4 regions of the Streptomyces sp. NPDC048600 genome follow, and region 3 is predicted to be linked to each of the others. Evidence: riboswitches for the same ligand, from Rfam matches in the RefSeq annotation. Region 3 holds a riboswitch; each other region holds the start of a gene.

Region 1 (3,380 bases), on a different contig from region 3:
CTGCCGTTTCCCGGGACACCGTCAGCAATTCCCGCGGCGGGCGAGAGAATTCTCCGGGCACGCCTTGGAGCGCACAGCCGGAATTATCGGCGCACGCGAAAAAGGCAGCGGAAATACACCTCCACCGCGAATATCTCCTCTTTGTATACGGCGCGCTTGTTAATGCCGCAGACCCGACATGTTTACGGGATGTTGCGAAGTCCTCACGCGGTCGCCGCGGTCCACCCCGCCGGGAATGCGCAGCCGGTGCGCCGCGCTCGCCCGCTCGGCGTGCAGTGCGGTGACCGCCCGCGCGCGCTCGCTGTCGCCGCGCGCCACCGCGTCCACGATCGCGCCGTGCTCGGCCCAGGACTCCACGGGCCCGGCCGGCGGCTCCACGGAGTACATCCAGGCGATCTTGTGCCGCAGCAGGGTCAGCACGGAGATCAGCGCGGGGCTGCCGGAGGCCTGGGCGAGCGTCTCGTGGAACCAGCCCCCCAGGGACCTCAGATCGTCGCTGCTGCCCCGTCTGGCCCGCTCCTGACCCAGCCGCACCAGACCGCGCAGCACCTTCAGATGGGCCTCGGTGCGGCGCTGCGCGGCCCGGGAGGCGCCGAGCGGCTCCAGCAGCATGCGCATCTCCAGCAGGTCCGCGGCCTCCTGCTCGGTGGGTTCGGCGACACAGGCGCCCGCGTGCCGACGGGTCACCACGAACCCCTCCGCCTCCAGCGTGCGCAGGGCCTCCCGGACGGGGACGCGCGAGACGCCGTAGCGCTTCGCCAGCACTTCCTCGGTGAGCCGGCCGCCGCGTTCGTAGACACCCGCGACGATGTCGTCCCGGATCGCCGTGCACACCGAGTGCGCCGGAACACGCATGACCGACCTCCGCATTAATCCCCGTGAAACGTCGACGATTGACGTGTGTTCAGCGACTCTATTGCAATCACGCCGAATTTCCGAAGGCAGGCCGGAATCCATGAATATTTTTTGGACATACGACCGCCTCCGGACGGCCGAATCGAACGCTCCGGCGACGGGCGGCGAACACCTGGGCTACAGGGGCGGCGCCCTCCGGGGGCGGGGCGGGAACGCCGAAAGCCCCGGCCGTGACGGCCGGGGCTTTCGGTGCGGCGTACGTGGTCACCCGCTGCGCGGTGCCCACGTGGGCGCGGACACGGGGATCAGATGTTCACGCCGTGCGAGCGCAGGTAGGAGATCGGATCGATGTCCGAGCCGTACTCCTCGCCCGTGCGGGCCTCGAAGTGCAGATGCGCGCCGGTGACGTTGCCGGTGGCGCCGGACAGTCCCAGCTGCTGGCCCGGGACGACCGACTGGCCCACCGCGACGGCGATGGAGGACAGGTGGCCGTACTGGGTGTAGGTGCCGTCGTGCATCCGGACGACCACCTGGTTGCCGTACGCGCCGCCCCAGCCCGCCTCGACGACGGTGCCCATGCCGACGGCCTGGACGACCGTGCCGCTGGCGGCGTGGAAGTCGACACCGGTGTGGCTGCCGGAGGACCACACGGCGCCGCCGGTGCGGTAGCCGGTGGAGACGTAGGAGTCGGCGATCGGCGACACGAAGGTGTTGAGGCGCTTGCGCTCGGCCTCGCGGGCGGCGCGCTCCTCGGCCTCGCGGGCCGCCTCCGCACGCTCCTCGGCGCGCTTCTTGGCGGCCGCCTCGGCAAGCTGCTCGGCGAGCGCCTTCTCGGCGGCCAGCTTCTGCGCGTCGGCCTGGGCGTCGATCTGGTCGGCGACCGAGTCGCCGAGGGTGATGACCGGCAGCAGACCGGTCTGCTCGGCCTCGGGCTGCTCGGCGGCGAGGGCCGGAGCGGCCAGGGTGCCGATGACGCCGGTGGTGGCGAGCGCCGCGACGCCCGCCGCGCGGACGGTGCCGCGCTGCATCCGGCTGGGACGACGGTGCTTCCCGGTGGCGCGGGTGAACGCCATGTAGTGGCTGGTCCTTTCCTTCCTTCTCGCCTACCGGGTTAGCTGACGGGTTCGGAGCAGGAAGGTCTCCTACGGACCCCCTCGCCTGCGCGCGGGCGTCCGATTCACCCCAGGGACTTCGATGGGTCCCCGGCTCCCCTGGCTCGCGCCGTGGGGGGACTCGGCGATGACTGTCCGGTGCCGCGGCTGCGGCGCACTGCCTGACGAACAGCCCGCATGACGCTAAGGGGATCGTCTTTCAATCCTCAAACCGATCAGAGGATTTGTAGCGCATGCCACAGGGCAGAAGGGGTTTCTCTCCCATAATCCACTGCCAATACAGACAAAAACGGGCCCTGGTGACACTCCGGTCACCAGGGCCCCACGCGCGCGTGACGTGGATTGTCCGCGTTCGGGTCCTTCGCGCTCGTCACCGCAGGACCCCACGCGCGTGACGCGGACTTCCTCGCCACGCGCGCGTGCCGTCACGTCCCTACTCGGCCGCCACGACAGTCACTTCACCGATCCCGAGGGCCTCGACCGGCTCCTTGATCTCCGCCGCGTCGCCGACCAGGACCGTCACCAGCCGGTCCACGGGGAAGGCGTTCACGACGGCCGCCGTGGCCTCCACCGTGCCGGTGGCGGCGAGCTGCTGATACAGCGTCGCCTGGAAGTCGTCGGGCAGGTGCTGCTCGACCTGGTCGGCCAGCGTGCCCGCGACCGCGGCGGCGGTCTCGTACTTCAGCGGCGCCACCCCGACCAGGTTCTGCACCGCGACGTCCCGCTCGCCGTCGGTCAGGCCCTCCGCCGCGAGCGTACGCAGCACCGTCCACAGGTCCGCCAGGGCGGGGCCGGTGTTCGGGGTGTCGACGGAACCGCTGATGGCGAGCATCGACACGCCCGAGCCGTCGGGCGCGGAGCGCAGCACCTGGCCGAACGACCGCACGCCGTAGGTGTAGCCCTTCTCCTCGCGCAGGACGCGGTCCAGGCGGGAGGTGAGGGTACCGCCCAGGCAGTACGTGCCGAGGACCTGCGCGGGCCACACGCGGTCGTGCCGGTCGGACCCGACGCGGCCGATGAGCAACTGCGTCTGGACGGCGCCGGGCCGGTCCACGACGACGACCCGGCCGGTGTCGTCGGCGGTCACCGCCGGGACCGGCCGGGGCGCGGCCTTGGAGCCCGTCCAGGCGCCCAGGGTGTCGCCGAGCAGCGCGTCCAGGTCGACGCCCTCCAGGTCGCCCACCACGACCGCCGTGGCCGTGCCGGGGCGCACGTGCCGCTCGTAGAAGGCGCGCACGGCCGCGGAGTCGATCGCGGTGACCGTCTCCTCGGAGCCCTGGCGCGGGCGGGACATGCGCGAGTCGGCCGGGAACAGCTCCTTGGAGAGCTCCTTGGCCGCGCGCCGGGCCGGGTTGGCCAGCTCGTGCGGGATCTCGTCGAGACGGTTGGTCACCAGCCGCTCGATCTCGCTGT
Region 2 (3,380 bases), on a different contig from region 3:
CGTACGACCCGATCACTGATCTGCTGTCGTTCTTCGAATCGTCTGCCACGTCGGCCCATGATTCCCCCTCGAATGTGACCTACGCGACCGTAGGCAGGGGTTGACGGGCGGTGACATAAGCCACTGGTCAAGTCTTGGCATCCGCGGAATAACTCCGGGCACGGCGAAGGCCGGACCCGGGGATCGGGGTCCGGCCTTCGGCGGGGGTGGAGCGGGGGCGTCAGCCGATGGACACACCGTGCGAGCGCAGGTACGCGATCGGGTCCACGTCCGAGCCGTAGTTCGGGGTGGTGCGGATCTCGAAGTGCAGGTGCGGGCCGGTGGAGTTGCCGGTGGTGCCGGAGAGGCCGACCTGCTGCCCGCCGGTCACGGACTGACCGGCGGAGACGGAGAGGGAGGACAGGTGGGCGTACTGGGCGTAGTGGCCGTCGGCGAGCTGGATGACGACCTGGTTGCCGTACGCGCCGGCCCAGCCCGCGGAGACGACGGTGCCCGCGCCCACGGCCTTCAGCGAGGTGCCGGTCGGGACGACGAAGTCGGCGCCCGTGTGGTAGCCGCTGGCCCACATGCCGCCCGCCACGCGGTAGGCCGTGCCGACGCCCGCGCCGGAGACCGGGGCGCTGAAGCCGTTGGCCGTGGTGGTGGCCGTCTGGGAGGCGGTGGACGCGCCGGAGGAGGACTGCTGCGCGGAGGACTTCGAGGCAGCGGAGGACTTCGAGGCCGCGGAGGGCTTGGACGTCCCGGCGGACCCGGAGGAGGACTGGCGCGGCGCGGCCGGAGCCTCGGACCGGGCCTCGGCCGCCTTCTTGCCGAGCGTGAGCTTCAGGCCCGGGTGGATCAGCGACGGGTCGCCGCCGACGGCCTCACGGTTGTCCTGGTAGAGCTTCTGCCAGCCACCGCTGACCTTCTGCTGCGCGGCGATCTTCGACAGATAGTCGCCGGACTTCACGGAGTAGGTGCGCGGGACCGAGTTCACGGCGGCGGCCTTGGTGGCGGCCTTCGTGGCCACGGCGGACTTCTGGACCGTGACGGCCGACTGGGCGGCCTGGTGGGAAACGGTCTGTCCGGTGGCGGCGTTGGCGCCACCGGCCCCGAGCAGCGGGAGGGCGAGAGCCGCTCCGCCGGTTCCGGCGACGGCGAGAGTACGGGTCAGGCGCAGGGCCTTGGGACGACGGTGCTTACCCTTCGCGGGCATGGCGAATTCCTCTCCGGCGCCTGCGAGGTGAGCTGTCGGGTGCGGACTGGAGATGTCCGGCCGCGCCGAGGCGCGGCTTTACCCCAAGCCTGAATCCGGAGACCGGAACAGGCTGATGTACCTGTGGGTCCCCCGCTCCTGCCGTGCACGGGTGGGTCGGTGCGGGCTCCGGTCGGCGGCAGGATTAGGCGTCCGTCCGGATCGGTGGCGAACGTAAGCGAGCAAGGCGCAAACGGACAAGCAAGAGGTTCCGCCCGAAGCATGAGTTCTTGATCCCTTCGGGAATTTCCCGGTCACACTCCGTGCAATATGACCTTGTCGGGTTGCTCAAATGCCCTTGAAAACCCCTTTGATTACGTGAGCATGACGAACGACTCACCGTCACCGATATGACGCTCCTCACGTGACATGTCTCCAGGTTCCTTTATTCCAGAGCGAGTTGGAATGAAGGCGCTAATTCGGACAGAAAGCCCAGAAGTGGCGGAGCAGGAGAACTGCCGCATCGAGACTGCCCTGATATCGCCATCAATGGGACACCTTGGCGGATTAGTCCGTTTCGATCCATTCGCACCCCGAGTCCCGCTCGCCCGGCTCCGGATGACCCTCCCCCACCCGGAGGGGGCGGCCGGGCGACCGCGCGCGCCGGAGCAACACACCACCCCGCCGAGACCCCCGGGCGCCAACTCGTTGCCTCAGGAAGCCATGTCGTATCGTCGACAGCACGCCCGTCGACGAGCCGCGCCGAAGGGTCCGACCGGGAGGGAGCCCCCGTGACGCAGCAGGTCCCGTCCACCGAGCCCGAGCTGGCCGGCGTGCGTAATTTCCGTGACGTGGGCGGACTGCCGACCGTCGACGGACGCCGGGTGCGCCACGGCGCGCTCTACCGCAGCGGCCACCTCGCGCACGCGACCGCGGAGGACGCCGTCTTCCTCTCCTCCCTCGGCCTGCACACGATCTTCGACTTCCGCAACGCCGCCGACCAGCAGCTGGAGGGCCCGGACGTCGACCTGCCGGGTGTGCGCAACGTCAACCTGCCGCTGAGCGACCCGGCCGACGGCGCCGAGTTCTGGAAGATGGTCCGCGACGGCGACCTGGACCAGCTGCGCTCGATCCTCGCGGACGGCAAGGCGGCGGGCCGGATGATCGCCTCCTACCGCATGATCATTCGTGAGCGCACCGCCGAGCACTCGCGCGTGCTGCACGCCCTCGCCGAGGACAGCGTCCCCGCGCTGATGCACTGCGCGGCGGGCAAGGACCGCGCGGGCCTGTCCGTGGCCGTGACCCTGCTGGCCGTCGGGGTCGAGCGCGACGCCATCCTCACCGACTACCTGGAGTCCAACGCCAAGCACCGCCGCTACAAGGTGCGCCGCAACGGCGACGCCGTCTCCGCGTACTCGCCCGAGATCATGGACCTGCTGAGCCCTCTGTTCGACGCGCGCGCCGAGTACCTCACGGCGGCGATGGAGACCATCGAGGAGACCTGGGGCGGGGTCGACGCCTATCTGGAGCGGGGCCTCGGCATCACGCCCGAGACCCGCGAGCGGCTGCGGGACCGGCTCGTCGACTGACGCGGTGCCGGGCTCGGCGCCTGACGCTGAGCCCGGCCCGGGGACGGACGCCGCGGCCCGCTCCTACTTCGCGCCCACCGCGAACAGCAGATACAGGAACCCGGCGAAGACATGGCCGGCCGCGATGTAGATGAACAGCCGCACCCAGAGGGTGCGGGGAAACTTCTGCTCGATGTCGCTCATGGCGTGTCTCCTGTCATGGGTCCCAGGCACAGCGCGGCCGTGGGGCTCTGAAGCAGCGTGTGGACGAAGAGGAGGTCGACACCGCCCGCGTCCTCGGCGGCGATGCGGTGCGGGGTCAGCGAGTCGAAGTGCGCGCTGTCACCGGGGCCGAGCAGATGCGTGGTGTCGCCGAGGCGCAGCCGCAGCCGCCCCTGGAGGACGTGCAGCCACTCCTCGCCGGGGTGGACGCGCACGATGTCGCCCTGGGAGCCGTGCGGCACATGCACCCGCAGCGCCTGCATGCCGCGTCCGGGTGCCCCGGCCTGCCAGTAGGTCCAGCCGCCCGCCCGGGTCGGTTCCATGTCCGTGGCGCGCACGACGGCGTCCCGGTCGGCGACCGTCTCACCGAGCAGCTCGGAGACGGTCGTACCGTAGACCCGGGCGAGGGCGAGCAG
Region 3 (3,380 bases):
TGCCGGAGCGGCCGTGGTAGCCGATCGGCAGGTGCTTCCAGTTCGGGGTGAGGGAGTCCTCGGCGTCGGGGCGGAACATCTGGCCGACGTTGCGGGCGTGGTGCTCGGACGCGTAGAAGTCCACGTAGTCCGCGACGGTGAAGGGCAGGTGCAGGGTCACCGAGTCGAGGGGGTGCATCAGCGGCTCGACGGTCTCGCGGTAGCTGGGGACCGTCACCCACGCGGTGAGCGCGCGCCGGACGTCCGACCAGGCGGTGCGGCCGGCGGCCAGCAGCGGGTCGAGGGACGGCTGGTCGAGCAGCGTGGCGTAGGGGGAGCCGAGGGCCCGGGCCGCCGCGCCCGCGTCGAGGACGTGGTCTCCGAGCCGGACGCCGACGGTCCGCCGGTGCGGGTCCCCGGTGGAGAACACGCCGTACGGAAGGTTGTGCGGACCGAAGGGGTCGCCCTCGGGGACATCGAAGGGGGGCATGCGGTTCTGCCTCGCTCTCGTGCGTGCCGTGTGCGGTGCCGTGCGCTCGCGTGCCGCGCGTTCGGACGGCACGTGACTGCGCCACACGTTACGGCCGGGCCGCCCGTCGTGGTCGGGCGGAGCCGCCGTTGAATCCCGGCCGCGTCGCCGCGTGCCGAAACCGGCCGAACCCCGCCGAACGGAGCCGGGCCACCGGGCCGGGCCATCCGGTCGGCCCCACTTGGGGGTGAAATGCCGGAGCGCGAAAGGGAGTTGAAGAGGCGCGTGAGCTCGGAGAGGCGCCTGTCGTAGTCTCCGACGCGGGGGGTCCGAGGGGTTCGATGTCCGTATTCTCTGATCATGGCCGCACCCACCGCATATGCCGACCGCACCGCCTTCTCGCTCGTCGCCACCGATATGGACGGCACACTGCTGCGCGGCGACGACACATTCTCCGACCGGTCGCGTGCAGCGCTGGCCCTGGCGGAGGCCGCCGGCGCCCGGCATCTGGTGGTGACCGGCCGGCCGGCGCCGAGGGTGCGTCCGCTCCTGGAGGAGCTGGGCAGCACGGGCCTAGCGGTGTGCGGACAGGGCGCGCAGCTCTACGACGCCGGTGCGGACCGGCTGTTGTGGTCCGTGACGCTGGACCGCGAGCTCGCCGAGACCGCACTCGGCAAGATCGAGGCCGAGGTAGGACAGGTGTACGCGGCCGTGGACCAGGACGGCGTCGACGGGCTCACGCTCATCGAGCCGGGCTACACGATGCCGCACCCCACCTTGCCCGCGCTGCGCGTCGAGCGCCGCGACGATCTGTGGTGCGAGCCGATCAGCAAGGTGCTGCTGCGCCATCACACCCTGGGCGACGACGAGTTGGCGACGGTCGCGCGGGGCGCGGTGGGTTCGCTGGCCACGGTCACCATGTCGGGGCCCGGCACGGTCGAGCTGCAGCCGTGCGGCATCACCAAGGCGACCGGCCTGGCGCTGGCGGCCCGGCATCTCGGCCTGACCCCGCAGGACACCATCGCCTTCGGGGACATGCCCAACGACATCCCCATGTTCGACTGGGCCGAGTACGGCGTCGCCATGGCCAACGCCCACCCCGAACTCAAGGCGGTGGCCGACGAGATCACCCACTCGAACGAGGACGACGGCATCGCCGTCGTCCTCGAACGACTCTACGGCTGACGCGCCGGGCGGATCCGGGCGAATCCGGTCAGATCGGATGTGTTGCCCGGGTCCCGGCGGCCGGCCGGAGGGATCAGTAGGCGCCGAAGACGTTGTCGATCGACCCGTAGCGCGCGGCCGCGTAGTTGCAGGCGGCGGTGATGTTGGCGACCGGGTCGTACGGGTCGAACGCCGTGCCGGGCACGTGGTACGCCGCGAAGGTCGGGTCGATGACCTGGAGCAGGCCCTTGGAAGGCGTGCCGGCGGCGGCGTTGGAGTCCCAGTCGTTGATCGCGAGGGGGTTGCCCGAGGACTCGCGCATGACGTTGCGGTAGATGCCGTCGTACGTGCCCGGGATGCCGTTCTGGGCCATCACGTCGAGTGACTGACGGATCCAGCCGTCGAGGTTGCTCGGGTAGACGGTCGCGGCCGTAGTGGCCGTGGGGGCGGCCGACGCGGTGGTCGCGCCGACGATCGGCAGCGCCAGCACGGCGGCGCCGACACCGGCGGCGGCGAGGGCACGGGCGAGACGGGGGCGGCGGTTTGCATGCGTGTTCGCAGGCATGGGGGTGTTCCTCTCCGGCGCCTGCGAGGTGAGCTGTCGGGTTCGGGCGGAAAGGTGCCCGGCCCTGCCCTTTCGGACATGGCTTCACCCCGAGCCGTACCGCGCCTCGTACCTGGTACGACGTTCGGTCCGGCGACCTGCCTGGGTCCCCCGCTCCTGCCGCTGCGTCTGGTCGTCGGATGCTGTGGGCGGCGGCAGGATTCGGCGTCCGCCCGGCTGGCCCGGAACGTATGCGAGAGCACATGACCGAAACAAGTGCGGGATTCACACAATGGGACGACGCGGCATGATCCAGTCCGTTTGGGGTACTTGATCCATTTTGGTCGCCGCCGCGCAATTGCAGGGCGGGGCGCCCCCCGTGCCCCCTGGGCGCGCGGTCCGGCGTGCGGGCCGGCCAGTGAGCCAACTCACCGTCAGCCGCAAGAGCGGCAATTCGGACATGAGGCCCAACTCTGCCTCAATTGACCGCTCGTGGGATCCGCCTCTCGCGGATGCGGATCCCGGCGTCCGGGGCCGGGTCGGCCGACTGCCCTCCGGGGGCGTGGCGGGTCGCTCCCCGTGGCTCTCGCGGATGTGGCGGCTCGCTCCCCGTGGCTCTCGCGGATGTGGCGGCTCGCTCCCCGTGGCTCCCGTGGGGGTGGCGGCTCGCTTTCCCGCGTCCTCCGCGAACGCGGCGGGTCGCCGGACGCGTGCGCGGGAGCGCCCCCGTCGAAGCGTCCGCGCGGGCGCACCCCGTTCGGAAGCGGGGCGCGCGGATCCTGGTGGACGATCCCGTCGGGGGGGCGTACGGACACGAATGGCGCGATCCCTGCGGAGCCCGTTCGATTAAGTGGATAAATGTCCGTTCTTATCGGTTGATCAGCAACATACCGGCCGTGCCGCAATACCGCCCGGCCTGCGGGGTGGGTGGCGGCAGTGATCGAATCGTGACCGGATACGCTGACTTGAGTGATGGCGGCGACCTATCGACAAACCGCGTAATCGCCGGTGGACACCAGCAGACAGGAGACCCTCGTGACCGTCGTCGGGCCGTTCGGGCTGAGCGTGCGGGACCAGGCTCTGGAGGCCGATGTCCAGGCCGGATTGACGGCAGTCGAGGAAGGGTTGCTCGAGGCAACCAAGAGCGAGGTCCCCTTCATCACCCAGGCCGCCCAGCATCTGATGCGGGCCGGCGGTAAGCGGTTCAGGCCGCTGCTCGTGATG
Region 4 (3,380 bases), on a different contig from region 3:
TGACGAGCAGGGCGTTGGCGGTGCCCTCCTCGATGCCGCGGGCGAGACGCTCGGGGTTGGTGACGAAGAGGTCGTCGCCGACGATCTGGACCTTGTCGCCCAGCTTGTCGGTGATGATCTTCCAGCCGGCCCAGTCGTCCTCGAACAGCGGGTCCTCGATGGAGACGAGCGGGTACGCCTCGACGAGCTCGGCGTAGTACTCGGTCATCTCGGCGGCGGAGCGCTCCTTGCCCTCGAAGGTGTAGACGCCGTCCTTGTAGAACTCGGACGCGGCCACGTCGAGGGCGAGGGCGATCTGCTCGCCGGGGGTGTAACCGGCCTCCTTGATGGCCTCGAGGATGAGGTCCAGGGCGGCGCGGTTGGACTCCAGGTTCGGGGCGAAGCCGCCCTCGTCGCCGAGGCCGGTGGACAGGCCCTTGGTCTTCAGCACCTTCTTGAGGGTGTGGTAGACCTCGGCGCCCCAGCGCAGGGCCTCGGAGAAGGACTCCGCGCCGATGGGGGCGATCATGAACTCCTGGATGTCCACGTTGGAGTCGGCGTGCGAGCCGCCGTTCAGGATGTTCATCATCGGAACGGGCAGCAGGTGCGCGTTCGGGCCGCCCAGGTAGCGGAAGAGCGGCAGGTCGCTGGCCTCGGAGGCGGCGTGGGCGACGGCGAGGGAGACGCCGAGGATGGCGTTGGCGCCGAGCGAGCCCTTGTTGTCGGTGGCGTCCAGGTCGAACATCGCCTGGTCGATCAGGCGCTGCTCGGTGGCGTCGTAGCCGACGAGCTCCGGGCCGATCTGCTCGATCACGGCGAGGACGGCCTTCTCGACACCCTTGCCGAGGTAGCGGTTGGGGTCGCCGTCACGGAGCTCGATGGCCTCGAAGGCACCGGTGGAGGCACCGGACGGAACGGCGGCACGACCCGTGCTGCCGTCGTCGAGGCCGACCTCGACCTCGACCGTGGGGTTGCCTCGGGAGTCCAGGATTTCCCGGGCTACGACGACGTCGATGGACGGCACGAGCATCTCCTTCATGGATGTGACGCGATGGGCAGGCCGCGGGTGTGGCTCTGCGAGACGAGCCTAACCGGCTCCGGCCGATCGGCCAGCCGATGGCTCATCACGTGGACGGAACCGAGAGTAAATTGTTTCCGAACGGAACAAAAGCTTTCCCGGATACGTCTCCGAACTTGGCGGAAACGGGGCCGGAGGCGGGGGTGGGCGACCGAGGGGTGGCTCGGGGGCCGTCGCCGGTGGCGGCGGAGCGGCTCGGTGGGGTGGGTCTGCGGGGTGGGCCTGCGGGGTGGGCCTGTGGGGTGGGCCTGTGCGGGCGAGGTGTCGCGGGTGGCGCCGAGCGGCTCGGGGCGGGCGCGCCGCGGGCGGGACAGGCGTCCGGACATGACTCCGCCCCGGCGCGTACGGGGGAAGACGCGCCGGGGCGGAGATATGGGGGACGGGGGCGGCACCGTCAGGCCGGGAGGCCTGTGGGGACGGGCGACCCCGCGGGCCGGGACGGCCGGTGGGGGGAGACGGGGCGGAGGTGACCCAACGGACCCGGGGGTCCGTGGGGGCGGGGTGACCTCGTGACGCCGAGGACGTCCCGGGGGCCCGGGGGCTTGAGCGGCCCTGGGACCCGGGGCCTGAGCGGCCCTGGGGATGGGAGCGGCCCTGGGGGATCGAGAGCGGTCCGGGGCGGTCCGGGCCGTCCGGTGGGGGCCGGGACAGTCCGGGGGCCGGGTGCGGCCGGGGCCCGGTGGGGGCCGGGCCGCGGCGGCCGCGCGGCGGACTACTTCAGGTGCAGCTGCTGACCCGGGTAGATGAAGTCCGCGTCGTCGACGATGTCCTGGTTCAGCTTGAACAGCTTCTGCCAGCCACCCTTGACCTTGTGCTTCTCGGCGATCGCGCTGAGGCTGTCGCCCTTGACGACCTTGTACTCGCCGTCACCCTTCTTGACCTTCTTGCCGGTCGGGGTGGTGACGGTCTTCTTCGCGGCCGACTTCTTGACGGCGGGGCGCTCCTGCGAACGGGAGGCGCTCTGCTGCTCGGTCGAGCGGGTGTCGGTGCTGGTGCTCGGCTGCGACTCCGGCTGCGCGGGGGCGGCCGGGGCGGCGGAGCCACCGTCGTACGCGGCGCTCGACAGGCCGACGCCGCAGACCGGCCAGGCACCCTTGCCCTGGCCCGCGAGGACCTTCTCGGCGATCTGGATCTGCTGGGACTTGCTCGCCTGGTCGGCGGTGGCGGCGTACTGCGTGCCGCCGTAGGCGGCCCAGGTGGAGGCCGAGAACTGGAGACCGCCGTAGTAGCCGTTGCCGGTGTTGATGGACCAGTTGCCACCGGACTCGCACTGGGCGACGGCGTCCCACTCGGAGGACGTGGCGGCGGAGGCGCCGCCGGCCGCGATCAGCGGGGCGGCGACCGCGGCGCCGGTCACACCGGCGATGGCGATGGCGCGAGTGGCCTTGGACGGACGACGGTGCTTGCCCTTGCCGGAAAACAGCATGGAGGATCCCCTCACCGACGCCTGCGAGGTGAGCTGTCGGGTTCGGGCCGGTTGAGTTGCCCGGCCGCGCACTCCTCGGTGCGCGGCTTCACCCCAAGCCGGTTCCGGCGTCGAGTCACCTCAACTGCCGGGCCCGGCACTTACCTTGGGTCCCCCGCTCCTGCCTACGGCGCTTACGCGACGACTGTTCCCGGATGGCGCCGCTGGCAGGATTCGGCGTTGCGGCGACCGGGGCTCACGTTGGCGAGCGGTCACGACCGTAGACACGCGATCGGCGGAATTTCAAAGACGATCAGGGCGTCTGAGACTCATCCCACACTTTCACCAAAACGGACATTAGCCATCGAACCGTGACGTGAACTCCCGCTACTTTTCGCCCGGTTCGACACCTACCGCAAGCTTCTGACCGGGCACGATGAGGTTCGGATCGACACCGATCGTCTCGCGGTTACCGGCGTACAGCTCCGACCATCCGCCCTGGAGCTCAAGGGAGTCGGCGATGCCCCAGAGACTGTCGCCCTCCCGGACGGTGTACTCGCCGTCGGCGGCGTCACGCGCGGCAGCGCCGCTGCGCGAGGCGTGACGGCCCGCCGTGTCGCCGTTGCGGCCGTCCTCGGCGGCCACCTCGCCGTCGGCACCCGCACCCTCCTCGGCGCTCGCGCCCCGATGCCGACCGGTACCGTCCCCGGCCGAACTGTCCGAAGAGGCACCGTTCTCGCCGGACTTGTCCGAATCCTCGGAGTCACCCGCCCCGGAGCCGTCGGCCTCCCGGGACGGACTCGACGACGCGGAGCCGGTTCCGTCGGCCTCGGAGTCGGAGTCCGAAGTGGCGGAACTGTCCGACTTGGTCGAGTTGCTCGAATTGCCCGAACCGGTCTCCGAGGAGCCGGAGTCACC

What was found. Region 3 has a riboswitch for cyclic di-AMP ahead of ACZ6SQ_RS29150 (transglycosylase SLT domain-containing protein). Riboswitches for the same ligand answer to the same signal wherever they lie in the genome.
Region 1: it holds a riboswitch for cyclic di-AMP, as region 3 does, so the genes downstream of both, ACZ6SQ_RS25265 (M23 family metallopeptidase) here and ACZ6SQ_RS29150 (transglycosylase SLT domain-containing protein) in region 3, are expected to answer to the same signal.
Region 2: it holds a riboswitch for cyclic di-AMP, as region 3 does, so the genes downstream of both, ACZ6SQ_RS35785 (peptidoglycan DD-metalloendopeptidase family protein) here and ACZ6SQ_RS29150 (transglycosylase SLT domain-containing protein) in region 3, are expected to answer to the same signal.
Region 4: it holds a riboswitch for cyclic di-AMP, as region 3 does, so the genes downstream of both, ACZ6SQ_RS22940 (transglycosylase family protein) here and ACZ6SQ_RS29150 (transglycosylase SLT domain-containing protein) in region 3, are expected to answer to the same signal.

Annotation. Positions count from the first base shown of each region.
Region 1 covers NZ_JBVJGZ010000020.1:41,817-45,196, reverse strand. The annotation lists gene ACZ6SQ_RS25270 (GntR family transcriptional regulator) at 160-855, opposite strand; gene ACZ6SQ_RS25265 (M23 family metallopeptidase) at 1,161-1,928, opposite strand; cyclic di-AMP (ydaO/yuaA leader) riboswitch at 1,942-2,104, opposite strand; gene ACZ6SQ_RS25260 (M16 family metallopeptidase) at 2,401-3,380, opposite strand, start outside.
Region 2 covers NZ_JBVJGZ010000044.1:7,853-11,232, forward strand. The annotation lists gene ACZ6SQ_RS35780 (SGNH/GDSL hydrolase family protein) at 1-16, opposite strand, end outside; gene ACZ6SQ_RS35785 (peptidoglycan DD-metalloendopeptidase family protein) at 221-1,195, opposite strand; cyclic di-AMP (ydaO/yuaA leader) riboswitch at 1,200-1,359, opposite strand; gene ACZ6SQ_RS35790 (tyrosine-protein phosphatase) at 1,966-2,763, shown strand; gene ACZ6SQ_RS35795 (DUF6126 family protein) at 2,827-2,946, opposite strand; gene ACZ6SQ_RS35800 (helix-turn-helix domain-containing protein) at 2,943-3,380, opposite strand, start outside.
Region 3 covers NZ_JBVJGZ010000026.1:8,120-11,499, reverse strand. The annotation lists gene fahA (fumarylacetoacetase) at 1-469, opposite strand, end outside; gene ACZ6SQ_RS29155 (HAD family hydrolase) at 809-1,633, shown strand; gene ACZ6SQ_RS29150 (transglycosylase SLT domain-containing protein) at 1,707-2,177, opposite strand; cyclic di-AMP (ydaO/yuaA leader) riboswitch at 2,183-2,322, opposite strand; gene ACZ6SQ_RS29145 (polyprenyl synthetase family protein) at 3,192-3,380, shown strand, end outside.
Region 4 covers NZ_JBVJGZ010000017.1:68,321-71,700, forward strand. The annotation lists gene eno (phosphopyruvate hydratase) at 1-1,009, opposite strand, end outside; gene ACZ6SQ_RS22940 (transglycosylase family protein) at 1,770-2,483, opposite strand; cyclic di-AMP (ydaO/yuaA leader) riboswitch at 2,487-2,665, opposite strand; gene ACZ6SQ_RS22945 (LysM peptidoglycan-binding domain-containing protein) at 2,850-3,380, opposite strand, start outside.